Regions from separate parts of the uncultured Rossellomorea sp. genome, predicted to be linked through region 2. Evidence: riboswitches for the same ligand, from Rfam matches in the RefSeq annotation. Region 2 holds a riboswitch; each other region holds the start of a gene.
What was found. A riboswitch is a leader RNA that binds a small molecule or an ion and turns the genes downstream of it on or off. The one in region 2 is predicted to bind S-adenosylmethionine.

Region 1 (7,444 bases), on a different contig from region 2:
CAGCCAAATGTCATCGTCGTGCGTACAGAAATGCCAATGACTCAAGACATGAAAGACAAAATCGCGTTATTCTGTGATATTGATAAAAATGCTGTAATCGAAGCAATGGACGCAGATACACTATACTCTGTACCACTTGCACTACAGGATCAAAAGCTTGATGAAATCACATGTCAGCACTTGAAGCTTAATTGCCACGAAGCAGACATGACCGAGTGGAATGAACTCGTTGATAGAGTGAAAAACCTGTCCCGTAAAACAAGAATCGCCCTGGTAGGGAAGTATGTTGAACTGCAGGATGCGTATATCTCAGTAGTGGAAGCCCTTCGTCACGCAGGCTACCATTTCGATAGCGACATCGAAGTAAGATGGTTGAACTCTGAGCTGATCGACAACGCAAATGTAGCAGAAAAACTGGCAGATGTAGATGGAATCCTTGTACCAGGTGGCTTCGGTGACCGTGGAGTAGAAGGGAAAATCGCTGCGACTCAATATGCCCGTGAAAACAAGGTACCTTTCCTCGGAATCTGCCTTGGTATGCAGCTGGCATCTGTAGAATACGCACGTAATGTTCTTGGATTGGAAGGAGCTCACTCTGCTGAGTTAAATCCTGAAACGCCATACCCTGTCATCGACCTTTTACCAGAACAAAAGGACATCGAAGATCTTGGTGGGACACTGCGTCTTGGACTATACCCATGTAAGCTGACAAAAGGTTCAAAAGCCTATGCGGCCTACGACGGAGAAGTGGTTTATGAGCGTCACCGCCACCGCTTCGAATTCAACAATCACTACCGTGAGCAAATGGAAAAAGCCGGCTTCATCTTCTCAGGCACAAGCCCTGATGGCCGTCTTGTGGAAATCATCGAGCTAAGCGATCACCCATGGTTCGTCGCATCTCAATTCCATCCTGAATTCACTTCACGCCCGACACGCCCGCAGCCTCTATTCAGAGACTTCGTGGAAGCGTCACTTGCGTATGGTGAGAAATAAGATTTGATTATGTAACTGCTCTCCCAGGTTTGGGAGGGCGGTTTTTTTTAGGGTGGGGGTGGCCGATTTTTAAGGGGAATCGGAATTTATCGACCATTCTACAAATAACGACAATTTTCACGAACTCCTCTTTTATCTCATCTATAAAATTTTCCAAAAAAGAATATTGACAATATTCCCGCATATCGTTAACATATCGTTTATAGCGCATGCGAACTATACCAAATTTCATAATCTCTTATAAAGAGTTGGCAGAGGGACTGGCCCGATGACGCCCGGCAACCTACCGTTTAGACGGAAAGGTGCTAAGACCTGCAGGAAGAATTTCCTGAGTGATAAGAGTACGTTTATTTATACATAAACCTCTTTTCTCTTGGGAAAAGGGGTTTTTTTATTTGCAAAGAATGTTTTGTGAACTTTGTTGCTTTTAAAGGGAAAGTGCTGATTGATTTCCGCTCCAGGTGTACGGAGGTCGATAATAGCTTTAAAGTAGGGATACTTTCCTTTAGATTGCTCTGTCAATACTGAGCTCTGTCACGGAAATCTCTTATAGATGGTGAGGGGAACTGCGTAGACTCCTGCGGAAAAACGGGCGTGCCGAGACCCCGGAAGCGAAGATGAGGAGGCTCGGCCGTACGCTAGCTGCAAGCGGAGCGGTTCCCCTCACCATCCAGCACATACTGGTTGACAGAGCCTTTGCAGATCCCGGTTTTAAAACAACAAATATCTTTTATGAAAAGAATATTTTAAAAAATTGAGGCATATCACCTCGGGAGGAGAAAAGAAAGATGAAAAAAACGGCATCATTATTCGTATTACTTGCACTTATTTTCAGTTTAGTCGCTTGTCAGCCAAAGGTATCCCAGGAGGCGGACGCAGACAGTGGAGAGAAGAAGGAAGCAACATCTGATCATCCATTGGCCAATAAAAAGATCGCCCTTATTATGCAAATCAATTTAGGGACATTTTCCGCTCAATACATAGAAGGTGTCAAAGAGCAGGTAGAGAAGTTTGGGGGCAAGGTTCAAGTATTTACGTCTGAAGGGGACCTGGCAAAAATGTCTTCTAACCTGGATGCGGCCATCAATCAAAAGTTTGATGGGATCCTCATCGATCATGGAACGAAAGAAGCACTGCAATCAGGGGTGGAAAAAGCGAAGGAACAAAACATTCCGGTTGTCGTATTCGATGCGGATGTTGCCTCAGAAGAGGTGACGGTCCTCGAACAGGGTGATCAGCAAATGGCTGAACAAACCTTGACGAAGCTTTCAGATGAGATTGGCGGTAAGGGTGAGATCGTGAAAATTTGGGTTGCAGGCTTTGCCCCGATGGAAAGACGCCAAGTAGCCTATCAGGAGTTTTTAGAAAAAAATCCTGATATTAAAGAGGTGGCGGCATTTGGAGCGGCTACTCAGAATACAGCACTGGATACACAGGCTCAAATGGAGGCCATATTGAAACAGTATCCGAACAAAGGTGACATCGATGCTGTTTGGGCTGCTTGGGATGAATTTGCAAAAGGCGCCGTTCGGGCAATCGAAGCGGCAGGGAGAGATGAAATCAAAGTATATGGAATCGACATGAGTGATGAAGACCTGCAAATCATTCAAAAAGATGGAAGCCCGTGGGTGGCATCGGCAGCCGTTGATCCGAAAGATATCGGACGCGTGCAGGTCCGGTTTTTATATCAAAAGCTAAATGGCGAGGAAACGCCTGAGAAAGTAAAGCTTGAGCCGGTATTTATTGAAAAAGAAGCATTGCCTGAAGAAACGATTACCACAGATCAATTACACGAGCATGTAGATGGCTGGGGAGCAAGTGAGCAAGGCTATACAGATGAATTAAAAACGCTTGAAGGATCGTTCAAAGAGTAGAAAGGAGTTAAAAGAGATGACGTCTCCACTGTTAGAAATGATCAATATCAATAAAACCTTCTCAGGAGTGAAAGCCCTAAAGAATGCAAGCTTCGATGTGAAAGAGGGGGAGGTCCATGCCCTCTTGGGGGCGAATGGTGCAGGGAAAAGTACGCTGATGAAGATTTTATCAGGAGCCTATGTGCAGGACAGCGGAGACATCATCCTTCACTCTGAAAAAAGAGACTATCAATCTCCGAAAGAAGCGAAGGAGCATGGCATCCATTGCGTGTACCAGGAAGTGGACACGGCCATTGTCCCTGGACTTTCTGTAGCGGAAAATATCGTCCTTGATCAGTTCTCACAAAAAGGTTCCTTCTTTATTACTAAAAAGTCATTAAAGAAAGAAGCGTCGGAGGCGCTTAGACGCATCGGGGCAGAAACCATTCCCCTCGGTCAGCCTGCGTCACACTTAAGTCTCGCTGAAAAGCAGCTGGTGCTCATTGCCAGAAGCCTGCTTCAACAAGCGAAAGTATTGATTTTGGATGAACCAACGGCACCTTTAAGTTCTTCTGAGACGGAAAAGTTATTCCGAGTCATAGAAGATTTAAAGAAAGAGAGAGTAGGGGTCATTTTCATCTCTCACAGGCTCCCGGAAGTATTTCAGCTTTCCGATCGCATCACGGTCATGAGAGACGGAGAGACCATTGGAACGTTTGGAACACAACAAACAACCTCTCACAAGATCATTGAAGCCATGCTTGGAGGAACATATAGAGAAGAGTTTCAGAAAAGAACGCTGCCGATCGGTGAAACGCTTTACGAAGTGAGGGGGCTCGAAGACGGACAAAAGGTGAAGGATATCCATTTATCCGTTAAGGCAGGAGAAGTAGTCGGAGTGGTCGGGCTTGTGGGAGCGGGAAAAACCGAGCTTGCCAAAGCCTTATTCGGAGCCTCTCAGGTAGAATCGGGTGACTATTTTCTGGGAGGAAAGAAGCTGAGGATTCACTCTCCCCGGGATGCGGTTCAAAATGGTCTGGCACTTGTTCCGGAAGAAAGACGAAAAGAAGGGTTGTTCATTCATGAAACCGTTCAGCACAACCTTAGCTTTCCTTCTTTAAGAAAAGTCTCCAACTGGTTATGGATCAACGGTCGCAAAGAACGTGAGCTGGCCCGTGAAAAAATCCGATCCCTTGGAATTAAAACCGCTCATGAAAGAATCCAGGCCAACTTTTTAAGCGGAGGAAACCAGCAGAAGGTTTCAATAGGGAAATGGCTGTCCGATGAAGCTTCGGTGTTTTTATTTGATGAACCGACGAAGGGCGTGGACGTGGGAGCGAAGAAAGAGATATTTTCCCTGATTCAATCCCTTGCAGAAAAAGAGAAGGGTATTCTCTACTTTTCCTGTGAAATACAAGAAATCCTGGCGATCTCGGACCGGATACTCGTCATGTATGATGGCCGGATCGTCAAAGAACTGACAAAAGAAGAAGCAACTCAAGAACTCATATTGTTTTATGCTTCAGGAGGGATCCAAGCGCATGAAAGGCAAGATACTCGACTTACTATTTAAATACGGGGCCATCGTGTTGATGGCCGCGATTCTACTATTTTTCAGCTTATATAATCCATTTTTCTTCACCTATGGAAATCTATCAGACATTCTCCGCTCGATTTCCATCGTCACATTAGTGGCATTAGGGGTAACCTTTACTCTCGTCGTCGATGGCTTTGACCTTTCAGTGGGATCGACGGTTTCCCTGTCTACCGTTGTGACGGCTTCATTGATGGTCTGGTATGAAGCGCCGTTGTGGATCGTGCTCCTTGTTCCATTGTTGGTGGGAGCGGGAGTCGGGTTATTCAATTCGCTGTTGATCGTTAAATTTGGAATTCCGGATTTGCTTGCTACATTAGGGGCCATGTATATCATTTCAGGTGTTCATCGGACGTATACGGAAGGGTACTCGATCTACAATCATATGCCGATGACAACTGGCGGGACAGCCCCGGGGGAATTTTCAGAAGCGTTCCTCTGGATCGGCCAGGGAAAGTGGCTCGGATTGCCGGTACCGGTATGGATCATGCTCGTGTTGGTCGGAATCGTCTATGTGATCATGCATTTCACGAGATGGGGGCGCATTTTGTATATGACAGGGGGTAACGCAGAAGCGTCACGCTTATCAGGTGTCAGGGTAACCCGGGTGAAGTTGATTGCCTACGTTCTCTCAGGTGTATTCGCATCGATTGGAGGAATCCTGTTCACAGCCCGGGTCGGATCAGGACAGATGGATGCCGGTGGCCCGCTCCTCATGGAAGCAGTCGCCGCTGTGTTTGTCGGCTTCTCCGTCTTGGGCGCAGGAAAACCGAATATCCTCGGCACCTTCTTTGGGGCAGCGTTGATAGGGGTCCTGCTGAATGGATTGACGATGATGAATCTACCATACTATGCATTTGAAATTATTAAAGGAAGCGTACTGGTATTGGCATTGGCAGTGACGTATGTGCATGCCAAGAAGGTGCGGGGGGCTTGAAGTTTGTAAGAGAGGCGCCCTATTTGGATGCCTCTCTTTTTTTTGGTTGAGGATTACTCCTCATACTCCTCCAACATCTCACGGATCACAAACCCCAGCGCAAAATAAAGATAAAGGGCAGCCATGCTGGAAGGGAAGCTTACACGCTCACCGATTTCATCGCCTGGAAGCATGCCTTTGATCACTTTCGTATCTAAGTGAACATCGGCTAAGTCCAACAGATTCTCTGCACCCTCTACCAATCCAGAGACAGCCACGAATGGCACACCTTCATCAGCCAGTTTTTTCCCTAACTCCACAGCATCCTCATCAGTTGAAAAGCGGCTGACGACTAATACACGATCAGCTTCCGTCAGTTGGGTAGAACCATTATATCTTTTAGCAGAAGGAAGAGGTTCAGCACCAAACAAAGCCTCGGCTGTGACGGCTTCCATCTCCCCGTGACCTGCAATGTAAATATTCCCCTGCCCGATGGCAGCTTGGGCAAGCAGGCGGGCACCGTCTTCAATTTCGAATTCCTGCTTATCATAAATGCGTTTGAACAGTCCAGTTAACTGTGTTGTAAACATTTTTATCATAGAATGAACTCTCCTTATATATTTAGCTTCGACATTTGTCATCGTAACGCTTATTATAAAGGGGGAAAAGGTCTTAAGTAAAATCTTGATAAGAAGCAGGATTTTTTACAGGAAAAAGAGAATTAGTAATAAATATACAATTATTAGCCGGTTATTTTGCTTAGTAATACATAACTTACTTTAATAATGAAGGGGATTGGGATGGATGAATGAGAAAATTCTTATTGTAGACGATCAATTTGGTATTAGGATTCTATTAAATGAAGTGTTACAAAAGGAAGGCTACCAAACATTTCAGGCAGCGAACGGAATCCAGGCGCTTGAAATTGTAGATCAGCATTCCCCTGATTTGGTTTTGCTGGATATGAAGATTCCGGGTATGGATGGGATCGAAATCCTGAAGAGAATGAAGCAGAAGGATGCAGATATCCGCGTCATTATTATGACAGCGTACGGAGAATTGGATATGATTCAGGAAGCAAAGGATTTGGGAGCGCTTACTCATTTTGCGAAGCCGTTTGATATCGACGACATCAGACAGGCGGTAAAACAATATATTCCAGCTTAATGGTATTATTTGAATAGTGAAAATAGTAGTATTTTTAACAATTCGCCTCTTCAGTTGGTAAAATCAATTCTGTTTTGGTATGATACAAGTGAAATTGTAAACAATGTCACATGGTGCTATAAATAACACCGCCATTTCTACTAGAATGGCTCACTGACTGAATAAAAGGAGGAAATTACTATGCCTTTAGTTTCAATGAAAGACATGCTAATTCAAGCAAAAGAAAACAGCTATGCGGTAGGTCAATTCAACCTGAATAACCTTGAGTTCACTCAAGCGATCCTACAAGCGGCTGAAGAAGAAAAATCACCTGTCATCCTTGGTGTTTCTGAAGGGGCAGCGCGTTACATGAGCGGCTTCAAAACAGTTGTGAAAATGGTTGAAGGTCTTATGGAAGACTTAAACATCACAGTACCTGTTGCGATCCACTTGGACCACGGTTCAAGCTATGACAAATGTAAAGAAGCAATAGATGCAGGATTTACTTCTGTTATGATCGACGCTTCTCACGGTCCTTTTGAGGAGAACATTGAAATCACTTCTAAAGTGGTTGAATATGCCCACTCTAAAGGTGTTTCTGTTGAAGCTGAGCTTGGAACTGTTGGTGGACAAGAGGATGACGTAGTAGCAGATGGCGTTATCTATGCAGATCCAAAAGAGTGTCAAGAATTAGTGGAACGCACTGGTATTGATACACTTGCACCTGCACTTGGTTCTGTTCACGGTCCTTACAAAGGTGAACCAAATCTTGGATTCAAAGAAATGGAAGAAATCGGTGCGGCGACTGGAGTACCTCTAGTACTTCACGGTGGTACTGGAATTCCTACAAAAGATATCCAAAAAGCGATTTCTTACGGAACTGCTAAAATCAACGTAAACACTGAAAACCAAATCGCTTCAGCTAAAGCAGTACGTGAAGTG
Region 2 (7,444 bases):
CGAGTATCACCTGGCGTCTGTCCTGATTGGAGCCAATATAGACGTTCATAAAGAATATTTAGGAAAAAGGATGATCTAGTTTTGATTGAGGTAAGTAATACCGAAGCATTAAACGATCTGATTGAAGGCCATACGCTTGAAGCCGTTTACCTTTATACACCGATGTGTGGCACCTGTCAGGTGGCAAGTAAAATGATTGACGTAGTGGAAAAGCTTCCGCAATCTTTTCATTTTGTGAAGGCCAACTTGAATTATTTGCCCCAATTTGCGGAAGAACAATCCATCGAAAGTGTACCCTGCTTGCTATTATTTAAGGATGGAGTCGAGTGGGAGAGGATTTATGCCTTCCAATCCGTGCCATTTCTATATGAAACCTTAAACAAGATCACTGATCGTTAGAGGGATAAGAGACCTTTTGGGAGAAGGTCTTTTTTATATGTCTCTTTCTAAACGATTTTCTTTCTACAAACGAAGACATATTTCTCGGGAAATATTGCGAATGGCATCATTTTTTGACTAGTATCCATCCAAATTCTTACTGTTCGACAAATTAGATGAATACGTTCAAAACATGTCGAGAAAGTATAAAAGGGAAAAATACCTAAAAGTGGAATTGTAATAATATAGAAGTTTCACTGGGAGGGTATTCATGCGAATATATTTAGAGGAATTAGTAGATCAGTGTCATTCAAGATATCACTTACGACTCTTATTTCCAGACAGCCCATTTGTTCTTCATTTTGATTGTGGAAAAGATTTGTACGGTATTTCTATTTCGAGCAAGGGATGCGATGTATTAGATGATTTGAGTGAAGACGCTCATTTCGTAATTGAAGGAATGGAGGAAAAAGTGGTTTCCCTACTCACAGGGGAAGAACGGTTGTCTCAACTGATCGAAGCCGGGGCACTTGAAATCAGAGGAGGGTATCGACCGCTTCTATTTGTTGAATCTGTCCTTTGGCTTACGAGGTCAAGGGGAAAAGAGCCGGTGAAAGTTTAAAAAATAATTGACACACTCTATAACCGATGATAGAATCTCTCTTGTAGCAAATTTTCAGAGTCTTTAACTATTTAAAAAAATTTAATAATCGATACTTTACTCTTATTAAGAGAGGTGGAGGGACGTGCCCTATGAAGCCCGGCAACCGTCAATGAAAATTGAAATGGTGCCAATTCACTCAAAGCATTTGCTTTGAAAGATGAGAGAAAGGATAGTCCTATATGATTATGCCTTTCTGCTTATCGCAGAGAGGCATTTTTTAATGATTTAGAAAAAGATAACCGGAAAATGCCAGCTATGTGCAACCATAATCTTGATTAAACAGGTCGTTTTACTCCGAAAGAAGGTGGAATACAACATGATTACCATTTCAGATGTGAAAAAAATTTATCAATCCAAATCGGGTCCAATTTCAGCCGTTGATGGCGTCAATATCGAGATTGCCCAAGGAGAAATTTTTGGAGTGATTGGCTATAGTGGAGCAGGTAAGAGTACGCTGATCCGCATGCTCAATGGTCTCGAAGTTCCTACAGAAGGAATAGTGGACGTAAATGGTCAAATCGTTTCCCGTGTAAAGGGTAAAAAGCTTCGGGAAGCAAGACAGTCCATAGGCATGATTTTTCAACACTTTAATCTCCTCTGGTCTCGTACAGTATTAGAAAATATACAGTTCCCATTAGAAATTGCTGGAGTACCAAAGAAAGAGAGACTCCATAGAGCCAATGAATTATTGAAGCTTGTAGGATTGGAAGGCAGGGGAGATGCCTATCCTTCTCAACTGAGCGGCGGACAAAAACAACGAGTGGGGATTGCAAGATCACTTGCTAACAATCCTGATGTCCTTCTATGTGATGAAGCTACTTCCGCTCTAGATCCACAAACAACTGATTCCATTCTTGATTTATTGGTGGATATTAATAAACGCTTAGGGCTGACGATTGTCCTGATCACTCATGAAATGCACGTGATTCAGAAGATCTGTCACCGTGTCGCAGTCATGGAACAGGGAAAAGTCGTGGAACTCGGGGATGTATTGGAAGTGTTCCGAAATCCACAAGAGCAAGTGACAAAGCGTTTCGTGAGAGAAGTCTCGCAAGTAAAAGAAACGGGTGAAACCATTGATCACCTATTGATGCAATATCCTAATGGGAAAGTGTTGAAATTTACTTTTGTCGGTGAATCAACCGAGCAACCGCTCATCACCACTCTGATAAGGAAGTTTGACTTAGACGTAAACATCCTTCAAGGACAAATCTCCCAAACTCAAAAAGGTGCCTATGGAACGTTATTTGTTCACCTTGATGGGGATGAACGGACCATTAAAGACGCATTGACGTTTGTTCAAACGCAACTGGTTCAAGTGGAGGTGTTAAGAGGATGATTGAAAATTTATTTCCAAATGTAGATTGGGACAAGATGTGGGAAGCAACCCTCGAAACCCTGTATATGACAGGGATGTCTGTAGTGATTACCTTTGTACTCGGAATGATCCTTGGGATTTTGCTCTTCCTCACCTCTAAGGAAAATCTATGGGATAACAAACTGACATACACGATTACAAGTGCAGTCGTAAATGTGTTCAGATCGATTCCATTCATTATATTGATCGTGTTGTTAATTCCGTTCACCAAGTTTTTATTGGACACAATCCGTGGAGCGAATGCAGCTTTGCCGGCACTGATCATTGGAGCTGCTCCGTTTTACGCCCGTATGGTAGAAATTGCTTTAAGAGAAGTGAACAAAGGCGTCATCGAGGCCGCGAAAGCGATGGGGGCGAAAACGAGCACAATTATCTGGAAAGTCCTGATCCCGGAATCCATGCCGGCTTTGATTTCAGGAATTACAGTAACAGCGATTGCTCTCGTTGGATATACGGCAATGGCCGGGGTCATCGGAGCAGGCGGTTTAGGAAACCTGGCCTATTTAGATGGCTTTCAACGAAGCAGGGAAGACGTGACGCTCGCCGCAACCATTATGATCTTACTCATTGTGTTTGCGATTCAAATATTAGGTGATTTCTTTACAAATAAATTAGATAAACGGTAAAAGGAGAGAAATATCATGAAAAAATGGGTAGCAGGAGTTATTGCAGCAACAAGCATTTTTGGATTGGCAGCATGTGGGAGTAATTCAGAATCAGGAGGAGGCAGCGACGAGAAAGAATTAGTGGTTGGAGCTTCCAATATTCCTCACGCTGAAATTCTTGAACAAGTGAAGCCTTTATTAGAGGAGAAAGGTATCAATTTAGAAATTGAAACGTACCAAGACTATATCTTGCCAAATAAAGATCTGGATAATGGGGATATTGACGCAAACTATTTCCAACATGTACCGTACTTAGAATCTCAAAAAGCGGAACACGGTTATGATTTTGAAAATGCTGGCGGCATTCACATTGAGCCGATTGGCGTTTATTCTAAAAAGTACAAATCCCTTGAAGAGCTGCCTGAAGGTGCAACGATTCTAATGAGTAATTCTGTAGCAGATCACGGACGTATTCTTACGTTATTAGAAGAAAAAGGTCTTATTACATTGAATGATGGAGTAGACAAGACAAAAGCAACGCTGGAAGACATTAAAGAAAATCCAAAGAAACTAAAATTCGATTACGAATATGAAGCAGCTCTTCTTCCACAATTGTATGAAAATGAAGAGGGAGATGCTGTTCTGATCAATTCCAACTATGCGATCGATGCAGGTTTGAATCCTTTGGAAGATTCGATCGCCATTGAAGACAGTAATTCTCCATATGTGAATGTGATTGCTGTGAATAAAGGTGACGAAAACAAAGAGGAAGTGAAGGCGCTTGTTGAAGCTCTTCGTTCAAAAGAAATCCAGGACTTTATTAAAGAGGAATGGGATGGGGCAGTTGTTCCGGTGACCGAATAATTTCATATAGCGTAAATAAGAAACCCGATTCTGATTGATCAAAATCGGGTTTCTTTTCTGGATAAGTACTTACCGTATTTTTTTTAAACATAATCATTTCCATTATAGCTCATACTATTTTCGATGAATCTATTTCAGAAATGGAGCTGAATGAAATGCAGATAGAACCAAGAAATACAACAGAAGCTGCCCTTCATGATTATAAAATGGGACTTGGAATCTTCACTGAAAAAATGCCTGAGCTTGCCGAGCAGTATAATACGTTTACCGAGCACTGCTTTAGAGAAGGAGTTCTTTCAAAAAAAGAAAAGCAGTTGATCGCGTTAGGAATAAGTCTTTATTCCCAGGATGAATATTGCATCATCTATCACACAAAAGGATGCCTGGATCAAGGGTGTTCAGAAGAAGAAATCCTTGAAGCAATAGGAGTAACGGCTGCATTTGGCGGCGGAGCTGTCATGAGTCAGGCTGTGACTTTAGTACAGCAATCGATTCAGGATTTGAATCAGTTAAAACAATAAGTAAGGGATGAGTCGAAGGGGAGGAATCCTCTTCGATTTTTTTGTTGAAATTAGTGTTTGAACAAGGCTTTTCATTCAATTACATAATCTTCCTGGGCTTTGTCAATTAGTGTGTTGGATGGTGAGGTGACTTTTCTTGAAGTTAGCGTTTAACAGCCATAAAGTAGTAGCACAGAGTGGATTGTAGCGGAAGGCACTTGACTCCTGCGGGAAATAGAGGAAAAGTAGAAAAGCGGATGCGGCTCGCTCAGCCCCGACAAGCATAAGATGAATGGGCCTAAGAAGGCGTTCTTTGCCTTCTTGGACCATTTAGCTTATGACCTCGAGGGGCTAGCCGCCGGAGCTAGAAAGGTCGAGACCCCGCAGGGCAAAGCCCGAGGAGGCTCGACTTCCTCCCCGCGGAAAGCAAGTGCCTGGAACGAAAAGGAACGGTCCCTGTTTTCAAATTACCATCCGTTCAATAGAAAAATTACATTTTTGGAAGCTGCCCGAAAACAGTGGGAGAGACCCTAAAAGATCGACAAGGATACTCACCGGCCGTACTTTCTTTATGTAAAATAGCGACAATGTTTATGAAAAAAGCTATTTTATTTAATATGAGGTGGAAAGTTCGTTTGTGATCACCAAGTACTAAATACTTATTCAATAAAATGAATATATATTAAAAAAGCTATTAATTGGCAGTATAATGGCGGAATTTTGTGAAAACTTAATGGTAGCCCCTCGGAGTCAGGTTGAAAAGGTGAATTTAAGAAAAAATGACCCTATACTGGTTTTGTCTTGTGAACGAGGGGGTAGTATAGTTGTAACGTAATTAAAAACCTGAAAGGAATGATTCATTATCGACTCTCTTGAGAGTATCTCGTACACAAGTGAAATGGAAAAGGCAATGCATGGAGCCCATGGGATTGGTTATGAGGTGTACAAACGAAAGCATGATGTCAGAATGCAAGTAGAGAAAAGAAGAGAGCAGGACTATAAGGAAAGCAGAAGAATGATTGCTGCACTTGATCGTAAGGTGCACTCTAATATATAATAAGGAAGAAAAAAGGAAACCAGTGTAGACGATGCACTGGTTTTTTTATTGTTATGAATACAACGCCAAGTCTAATAACGGAAGAACAAAGCGGACGGTTTCATAGGTTTCAAATCATATCAGTATCGATATGTTCACCATGACAGGAAACTGTATAAGAAACCCCTACATTTTTCCTGTATTTTAAGTTAACAATAGAAAAGGATTATCTTGTCAAGTTTACACTATCTGTATAGTTGAAAAAGTTGATAATAGCTTTTATTTGTTATAAGATTGTAATGAGAATAAATTGAGAATGATTAAAGAATTTAATTCTTAAATTCATTATAAAGTCACGGAGGTAAATACACATGGCAGGTTCTACTTTAACAATTAAAGATCTTCATGTTGAGATTGAAGGAAAGGAAATCCTGAAAGGGGTTAACCTTGAAATTAAAGGTGGAGAAATCCACGCAGTAATGGGACCAAATGGTACAGGTAAATCTACTTTATCTTCTGCTATCATGGGTCATCCAAAGTATGAAGTGACAAAAGGAAGCATTCACTTCGACGGTGAAGATGTGCTTGAAATGGAAGTTGATGAGCGTGCTCGCGTAGGTCTATTCCTTGCAATGCAGTATCCTAGTGAAATCAACGGTGTTACGAATGCGGACTTCTTACGTTCAGCAATCAACAGCCGTCGCGAAGAGGGCGAAGAAATTTCTCTAATGAAATTCATCCGCAAAATGGATTCTGAAATGGAATACCTGGAAATGGATCCAGATATGGCACAGCGTTACTTAAACGAAGGGTTCTCTGGCGGAGAGAAGAAGCGTAATGAAATCCTTCAATTAATGATGTTACAACCTAAGATCGCCATCCTGGACGAGATTGACTCTGGTCTTGATATCGATGCCCTTAAAGTTGTATCAAAGGGAATCAATAAAATGCGCGGTGAAGATTTTGGTTGCTTAATCATCACTCACTATCAGCGTCTTCTTAACTACATCACTCCTGATCATGTTCACGTCATGATGCAAGGACGCATTGTGAAATCTGGCGGAGAGGAATTAGCACAACGCCTGGAAGCTGAAGGATATGACTGGATTAAAGAAGAGTTAGGAATCAAAGACGAAACTGTTGGCCAAGAAGCGTAAGTGTTAGGGGGATGAAAATGACTGTAGAAACGAAACTACCAGTAGATCAGGACTATGTCAGCTCCTACTCAAAACAACTTGGAGAGCCAGAATGGTTAACAACCCTTCGTACAGATGCCTTTGATAAAGTAAAGGATCTAAGCCTTCCAGTTGCTGATAAAACAAAAATCACGAATTGGAATTTTACTCAATTCCAGAAGCATACTGTGGAAAGTGATGCGTTTTCATCATTGAGTGAGCTGCCGGATGAAGCTAAAGCATTAGTTGATTTGGAAAGCACAGACCAAAGTTTATATATTCAACGTAATAATACACCTGCTTTTCTTTCTCTTTCGAACGAATTAAAGGATAACGGTGTTATTTTCACGGATATTTTTACAGCAGTGAAGGATCATAGTGAACTTGTTCAAAAGTACTTCATGACTGAAGGCGTTAAAACGGATGAGCATAAGCTAACAGCACTTCATGCAGCGTTAATGAATGGAGGGGCATTCCTTTACATTCCGAAAAACGTAGAATTAACCCAACCGATTCAAGCGGTATACGTCCATGACAATGCTGAAGTGGCGATGTTTAACCACGTATTGGTTGTTGCTGAAGACAATAGCTCTGTCACGTATGTTGAAAACTATATTTCTACTACAGATGTAGAAGATGGCGTATACAACATCGTAACGGAAGTTGTGGCAAATAATAATTCGAAAGTGGCGTACGGTGCGGTGGATAATCTAGCAAGCGGATTAACGACTTACGTTAACCGTCGTGGAGTTGCACAAAGAGATGCACGCATCGAGTGGGCTCTTGGATTGATGAACGATGGAGACACCGTTTCTGAAAACGTAACAAACCTAATGGGCGATGG
Region 3 (7,444 bases), on a different contig from region 2:
TTTTGAATGAGCTTTTCTTTAATATATGGGAGATTGCCGACCCCCATGTAAATAGCGAGTGTATCGATTCCTTTGGCCAGACTTTCCCACTTTTCATCTTCTTGTAGATTATTTTGTTTATGTCCCGTAACGAAGGCGACGCTTGAACTGGCATCCCGGTGTGTAACGGGAATTCCTGCGTAGGCAGCCGCTGCTATGCCGGAAGTGATCCCGGGGATGATTTCAAAGGAAATTCCTTTTTTTGCAAGGGCTTCTGCTTCTTCTCCACCTCTGCCGAAAACGAAGGGATCACCCCCTTTTAATCTCACCACTACCTTGCCACTGGTGGCGTAACGCACGAGAAAATGATTGATCGTATCTTGTTTCATCGTATGATAGTTTGGCAGTTTCCCGCAGTAAATTAAGTCGGCTCCTTTCTTTGCATAGGAGAGAAGCTCTTTATTCACCAGACGGTCATATAAAATGACATCTGCTTTTTGTATTGACTTCAATGCTTTTAATGTGATTAATTCAGGATCTCCAGGACCCGCTCCCACCAAGTAAACCTTCCCCATCCATTTTTCCTCCTTAAGATTTTAAGATTGTTTCCTGTTCATGCAGAACAAACCCTGCACCATTCCCACGGATTCTACGTTTCTCGTAAAGAGAGATGTCTACCACATCAGGCTTTTTCAAAAAATACTTCTCTAATTCAATTTCTACTAGATCAAAGGCTTTCTCATCTGATTCAGCCGCTACTACGACAATCGTGACGAAGTCGTGAGTAGTCACTTCAAATCGATACAAGTTCATCCAGCATGCCTCCTTACGCTTCCTGAAGTAATTGATCTAACGATTCTTGAAGGGGAGCGGTACCGACCCGGTTGATATAGTCAAAAAAGGCTTCTCCCGGTTCTTTTGTTTGTTTAAAATGAAGGAGCAATTGCTTTACCACTCCTGTCAGGTTGCCTGCTTCCACTTTCCCTTTTAACTTTTCATTCAGTTTTCCACCGTCTTGAAGAGTTCCTCCTACGTATATTTCAAATGCTTCGATCATCTTCTTATCTTTTGTTCTCATTTTAATTCCTTGTAGCCCGATATCGGCGATTTGTCGTTGGCCGCATGAATTCGGGCATCCCACCATGTGGATTCTGACAGGGACATCCAATGAAAGTTCCCGATCCAATTGGTTGGCGATTTGCCTCATCCTTTCCTTCGTTTCCACTAAAGCGAGATTACAATATTCGATGCCTGTGCATGATACGGAATACCCGATGAAGGATAGTGGACTTGTTGAAATGCGATCAAAGATTTTCTCAGAAAGCAAAGCATTAACTTGTTCATCTGGAATGTTGGGGATGATGAGATTTTGAGAATTACAGTTTCTCAGTTCTCCATTCCCGTATTTCTTGGAAATCCTCGCAAGCTCATATACTTCATCAGAATTTAAGCGTCCAACCGGAACATTCAGCCCCACATAATTGAGTCCTTCCTGTTTCTGTGGATGTACTCCGTAGAAATATCCTGCATTCCATCCTTCCACGGCATCTTCTCCCGCAGGTAAAAGTTCAACATACTGTAACAAGGTTTCTTTGAATTTCTCCGGTCCCCAATCTGCCATTAGGAATTTTAACCGGGCCAAATGTCTTTTCTCCCGATAACCGAAGTCGCGAAAAATCGTGGTGACGGCTATTGCGACTTCCTTCACTTGGTGAGGAAGGATGAATACATCCAACTCTTGGGCTAGGAATGGTCTTGCGGACAATCCTCCACCAATCTTCAGATGGAAGCCGACTTCTTCTTTACCGTCAATCAGCTTTTTCGCAGGAACAAAGGAAACACAATTGATTTCAGCATTCGACGCATTATTGATATTTGCGGAAATGGCTACTTTATATTTTCGCGGTAAATTAGAAAAGTCTTCGTTATGCTGGAAGAAATCATACACTTCTTTCACAATACTCCTTGTATCAAAAAGTTCATCAGGATCGATCCCTGCAAGGGGGTTCCCGACGATATTACGTGTGATATCACCACATGCACCGGCAGAAGACAATCCGACCTTTTCCAAACGTTTGAAGATGTCCGGAATCTGTTCAATCTTCAACCAGTGAAATTGAATCGCCTGTCGGGTGGTGATGTCATAGACGTCTCTTCCATACTCTTTACAAATGGCAGCGAGCTCCAGAGCCTGTTCATGTGTCAGGATTCCCGAGGGAACGTTCACTCTCATCATGAAATAGCCGTCTTCCTTTGGTCTTTGTAAATACAAACCTGCCCATTTAAATTTATCCCACTCTTCTTTCGGAATCGAAGAAAAGCCGTTTTCCGCATAGTAAGGAATATCTTCAAAGATAGACAACCCGTCTTTCTCCAGTTTCCATTGTTCTGTTTTGTTCAATTTTTCATTTGACTCCCATGATTTTGAATATGCCATGATTTTCTCCCCTTATATAAGTTGTTTTTGATTCAATACAGTTAGTAAGTACTCCACGCATTCTTCAATTGAATGTTTCTCTGTATCCAGTACCACTTCCGGTTTTTCAGGTGCTTCATAAGGAGCACTGATTCCCGTAAAATGAGTGATTTCCTCGTTACGTGCTTTTTTGTACAAGCCTTTCGGATCGCGCTTTTCACATTCTTCTAAAGAACAATGCACATAAACTTCGATAAATTCATCAATCTCCACTAACTTTCGTACGAGAGCACGATCTTCCCTGTATGGTGAAATAAAGGCTGTCAGCACAATTTGACCGCTGTCGATGAAAAGTTTGGACACTTCGCCAATTCTCCTAATATTCTCCTTGCGATCTTCTTCCTTAAATCCCAAATCATGGTTTAATCCATGACGGACATTATCACCGTCCAGAACATAGACCTGATGTCCTTGTTCGAAAAGAGAGTGAGCCAATGCATTGGCGACAGTCGATTTCCCTGAGGCGGATAAACCCGTGAACCATAAAATAAAGCTTTGATGTCCATTTTTTTTTCGTCTCTCTTGTTTCGTTACTGCGGTTTCATGCCATACGACGTTTTCTGATTTTTCATTCAACCCGGTATCCTCCTTAAGACGTTTGTCTAGCTTCTTGCTTTAGGCCTTTAATTAACACTTCGATCACTTCAGGGCGACTGAACGTTGAAGGGGGAACTTCCCCATTACGGAGCATTCCTCTCACTTTTGTCCCGGATAAAATAACGTGATCGCTCTTATCATGAGGACAAGTCTTCGTAGTCGCCATCCCTTCGCATCTCTCACAGTAAAAACTATGTTCGAAGCGGAGAGGGGTAATCCCTATCTCTTCTTCATTGAACTGATCAAATATTTTCTGTGCATCATAGGTACCATAATAATCACCAACACCGGCATGATCTCTCCCGACGATAAAATGCGTGCATCCATAATTTTTTCGTACCAGTGCATGGAAGATGGCTTCCCTTGGACCGGCGTACCTCATGGCAGCAGGGAAGACTCCTAAAAACACACGATCTTTAGGGTAATAGTTCTGTAATAGAACTTCATAGCTCTCCATTCTGATGCCCGCTGAGATATCATCCGCCTTTGTTTCGCCAACCAACGGATTTAAGAAGAGTGCATCCACGGTTTCCAATGCCGTTTTCTGAATATACTCATGGGCCCTGTGAACAGGATTTCTCGTTTGGAAACCGACAATCGTTTTCCATCCCTTTTCCTTAAACAACTTTCTCGTTTCACTTGGGTCAAATGTATACTCGTTGAACGGTTTGGAAAGACGTTTAATAAGGCTGATTTTCCCACCTACATACACATCTCCACGTTGGAATAATTTCTTGACACCTGGATGATCCTTGTCGGTCGTTCCGTATACGAGAAAGGCTTCTTTCTGTTTGTCTGGTTCATAAATATCCTCGACTTCAATGAGGCCATATGTTTCCCCCTTATAAACAAGGCGGCTCTTTAAGCCTTTCTTTACGTCTCCTGCTTTTTCTTTTGCAATGGGCAAGGTAATCGGGATGCTCCACACGCTGCCGTTTCGCAAACGTAAACTTTCTACTACATGTTGATAATCAACTTCAGTCAAGAATCCATTTATAGGGCTGTATGCACCTATTCCAATAAGTTCCAAATCACTTAACGCGGTTTCGTCTAACGGGATCTCATGGAGAATATCCTCATAGGGCTCTTCTGGTAAATATGATTGAACAAGCGTTCCTCCGTGGGGCTGTAAACTCATCATTTATCCTCCTTAACATATTGTTTTAATCGGAATTAAGATTAAATTCCGCCTCCGTCTTCGTGAACGGATCGCCTTTCTTCATTGATCACTCGCATGAGGGATAGTGCTCCCACAGTTGCGATAATGACGCTTATTGGAACCACAATCGAATATAGATCGCTATCGATCACGAGCTTTACTAAAAAATATGAAATACTAAGTGAAATCAGGGGAGAGACCACCCATATTTTGACGATTTTTTTGACAATTTTCTTTTGCAGCATATGTTTGCCGTTCTTCGCCATCCCGAGGCCTATGATCGAGGACGAAGTAACCTGAGTAAGCGGAATCGGTAATCCATACAGTGAGCTCACCATCACAAGGATCGCTCCTGTAGAAGAAATGAGGATTCCTTCGGCTTTTGAATAGTGTGTAATTTTTTTCCCGTTTGTTTCCACTACTTTTTTCCCCAGTATGATAGCTCCGAGGGCAACGAATAAGCCACCCAGCCAAATCCCCCGAGAAGGAGACATTAAACCCGCACCCACTAATGGACCGACGGCGTTGGCTACATTATTCATCCCTGCCGAAAACGCTTCAAAGAATCCGGCGATAATCAAAAGGTACGCAAGCCACCTTTTTTCAAAATGGAAACCACGCTTTTCAAGTTTTACTAAACATATACCGAATACCCATGTAATCCCGAAGGCAATGACCGGGACAATCACCCAGAATGACATGATTGTTAAAAGTGATTTCACATATAGAACTTGATATGCGACTCCAACTCCTACAACCGCTCCTACCGTTACTTCACTTGTAGACAGCGGGATCCCTATCACATTTGCAAGGAACAAGGATATGGTGGCGGATAACAAAATGATGACCACGATTTTGATGGAGAGTACATGCTGCGGGATAATCCCTGAACTAATGGTTTTAACTACTTCTCCACCACCAAGAACAGCACCACTCAGGACACCTGCAGCGCAGATCCATAATGAATTCCTGATGTTTTTTATTGCTCCTGCACCATACGCAACCCCCATCGATGCTGCCGCTCCGCTGGCACCAATGTTCATAGCGAAGAACAAGCTTATGATCAGGGCGAATGTTTCAAGCAAAGAATGTCACCTCTTTTTAATGAAGACCGCATTCGGTTTTCCCTTTTCCTTTCCATCTACCGGAGCGAAGATCATTGATGTCTATGGATGGTGTTGTACAATGGAAGCATCCGATACTTGGATACCCCTGATCATGAAGTGGATTATAGGATAGGTTATGCTTATGGACATACCTCCAAATCTCCTTCCACGTCCAGTGAATCAATGGACAAATCTTAACTGATTGAAACTTGTCATCCTTATTGATGAATTCAACCTGACTTCTTGTAGGTGATTGTTCTCTTCTTAATCCTGAGATCCAAGCATTCCCTTTGGATAAGGAATCTTTTAAAGGGTCAAGCTTTCGAATTTGACAGCATTGATTGGGGTTTCTCTCCCACAACTTATCTCCATATGTTCCTGCTTGCTCTTGGAGCGTTAATTCAGGCTTTTTCATATGAATGGTGATACCAGGATACTTCTCCTTCACCTTTTCAATCGTTTCATAGGTTTCCTTGAAATGAACACCTGTATCAAGAAATACTATGGCTGCTTTCGGTTGCACTTTGGTTAGGAGATCGATTAATACAATCCCTTCAATGCCAAAACTGCATGCATATACGACACTTTCACCATAATGATCATACGTCCACTCAAGGACGTTAAGCGCTCCTTTATAGACCGGATCAATTTCAAAATTGATGGATGGTTTTTTCCAAGTTTGATAGGTTAACATGATACACCCCTTTCCCGCTCATCCAAACAAAAAGAGGCGATAACAAGATATAGGAATTTCCTTTATCTGTGTTATGCGCCTCTAGTTTGTCTAGTCAGCTTATTTAATTCGCACTTTCTCGTTTTTCTCCAATTGAATGACTTTACCGTCCTGAACCACAATTGTAATCGATCCAAAACTCATCGTCTTCAACATCGAAGTGATCTTTTCGACTACCACATCATAATCTGCTTCTTGATTTTTTTCTTTAGTCACATGATTCCCCCAATTTTTATCTTATCCAGAAAAACATGAATGAAAAAAAACAACCCTCCATTTTGGAAAGTTGTTCAGGTAAGGATACCTTATCTTCCAAAATGACTTCACATTTTGCTGGAATTAGCACCTTACATAACGTAGGTTGCTGGGCTTCGCAGGGCCAGATCCCTCCACCACTCTGGATAAGAGTTATTAATTTTAATATTCTAAATAATATCATATTCTACAAGGAAGTCAACCCGAGTTTCTCTATCGGATTTATGTCTTTTGGCTTATTTTTCTTGCAAAGCCTTCATTCTCTTTATTTCTATTCGCTTTATTAACGCTATAGGACACTATTTTCACCTGAGTGATCAAAATAATTGAAAGATTAATTTACCCTCGATCACTTTTTTCTGGTCCTGGTTGACCGCAAAAACTTTAAAATGTATGAGATCATCCTGTTTTTCTGATACTTCTGCAATCAATGTAATGACATCGTTCAATAAAACCATCCCTTTAAACCGGACGGTGTACTCTTTGATATATCCTTCTTCATAAAGATCACTAAAAAGCTTGGAGACATTGCCCATCGTCCACATGCCATGAGCAATGACTCCTGGAAGACCCAGTTTATGCGCCTCCTCATCGATCGTATGAATGGGGTTATAATCCCCCGAGGCTCCTGCATATTTGATTAAGTCGATTCTCGAGACTGGACCTAACTCAACAAGGGGAAGGATTTCACCTATATTAAAGGATGATAGTTTAGTCATATTCCCAACCTCTCTTTAACCGCTTCAGTGATAATGACAATCGCTTCGGAAGTGAAAACCCTTTTCCCTCCTGAATCTTCACCGATGTCTTCTATTACAAGAAAACCAAGTGTTCCACCCGATCCTTTCCGTTCATAGTAATCTTTTATTTTCGTGTAACACTGAATACATTCCCCGACCTTCAGTGGTCTTTCATAGTGAAAAGATTGTTCACCATGAATTAACCCGACGTTCGGTAAATGAAAACCTTCAATCGTTCCATAGTCGAACACTCTGGGAAAAGTGGGGGGAGGGATATTCCCCCTGAACCTGGATCTCTTTCCTGCTTCTTTATCAACATAAATGGGATTGAGATCTCCAATGGCTTCGGCAAACTTACGGACCGCTCCTTTTTCCACACAATTTTCTACGGAAGTTGAG

Region 1: another riboswitch for S-adenosylmethionine. It lies ahead of Q1B03_RS21095 (sugar ABC transporter substrate-binding protein); the one in region 2 lies ahead of Q1B03_RS16350 (methionine ABC transporter ATP-binding protein).
Region 3: another riboswitch for S-adenosylmethionine. It lies ahead of Q1B03_RS00980 (YezD family protein); the one in region 2 lies ahead of Q1B03_RS16350 (methionine ABC transporter ATP-binding protein).

What each region holds. Positions count from the first base shown of each region.
Region 1 covers NZ_CANKZT010000011.1:24,052-31,495, reverse strand. The annotation lists gene Q1B03_RS21100 (CTP synthase) at 1-993, shown strand, start outside; SAM riboswitch class I at 1,229-1,335, shown strand; gene Q1B03_RS21095 (sugar ABC transporter substrate-binding protein) at 1,782-2,867, shown strand; gene Q1B03_RS21090 (sugar ABC transporter ATP-binding protein) at 2,884-4,419, shown strand; gene Q1B03_RS21085 (ABC transporter permease) at 4,388-5,377, shown strand; gene Q1B03_RS21080 (DUF2529 domain-containing protein) at 5,431-5,955, opposite strand; gene Q1B03_RS21075 (response regulator) at 6,161-6,523, shown strand; gene fdaB (class IIb fructose-bisphosphate aldolase FdaB) at 6,704-7,444, shown strand, end outside.
Region 2 covers NZ_CANKZT010000004.1:381,416-388,859, forward strand. The annotation lists gene Q1B03_RS16335 (toprim domain-containing protein) at 1-79, shown strand, start outside; gene Q1B03_RS16340 (thioredoxin family protein) at 82-399, shown strand; gene Q1B03_RS16345 (SCP2 sterol-binding domain-containing protein) at 650-1,000, shown strand; SAM riboswitch class I at 1,100-1,206, shown strand; gene Q1B03_RS16350 (methionine ABC transporter ATP-binding protein) at 1,359-2,381, shown strand; gene Q1B03_RS16355 (methionine ABC transporter permease) at 2,378-3,046, shown strand; gene Q1B03_RS16360 (MetQ/NlpA family ABC transporter substrate-binding protein) at 3,062-3,889, shown strand; gene Q1B03_RS16365 (carboxymuconolactone decarboxylase family protein) at 4,045-4,410, shown strand; gene Q1B03_RS16370 (hypothetical protein) at 5,288-5,446, shown strand; gene sufC (Fe-S cluster assembly ATPase SufC) at 5,797-6,582, shown strand; gene sufD (Fe-S cluster assembly protein SufD) at 6,600-7,444, shown strand, end outside.
Region 3 covers NZ_CANKZT010000001.1:176,620-184,063, forward strand. The annotation lists gene cobA (uroporphyrinogen-III C-methyltransferase) at 1-554, opposite strand, end outside; gene Q1B03_RS00950 (DUF3906 family protein) at 568-792, opposite strand; gene Q1B03_RS00955 (nitrite/sulfite reductase) at 806-2,416, opposite strand; gene cysC (adenylyl-sulfate kinase) at 2,429-3,031, opposite strand; gene sat (sulfate adenylyltransferase) at 3,045-4,190, opposite strand; gene Q1B03_RS00970 (inorganic phosphate transporter) at 4,232-5,254, opposite strand; gene Q1B03_RS00975 (phosphoadenylyl-sulfate reductase) at 5,313-6,011, opposite strand; gene Q1B03_RS00980 (YezD family protein) at 6,111-6,266, opposite strand; SAM riboswitch class I at 6,353-6,458, opposite strand; gene Q1B03_RS00985 (MaoC/PaaZ C-terminal domain-containing protein) at 6,623-7,024, opposite strand; gene Q1B03_RS00990 (MaoC family dehydratase N-terminal domain-containing protein) at 7,021-7,444, opposite strand, start outside.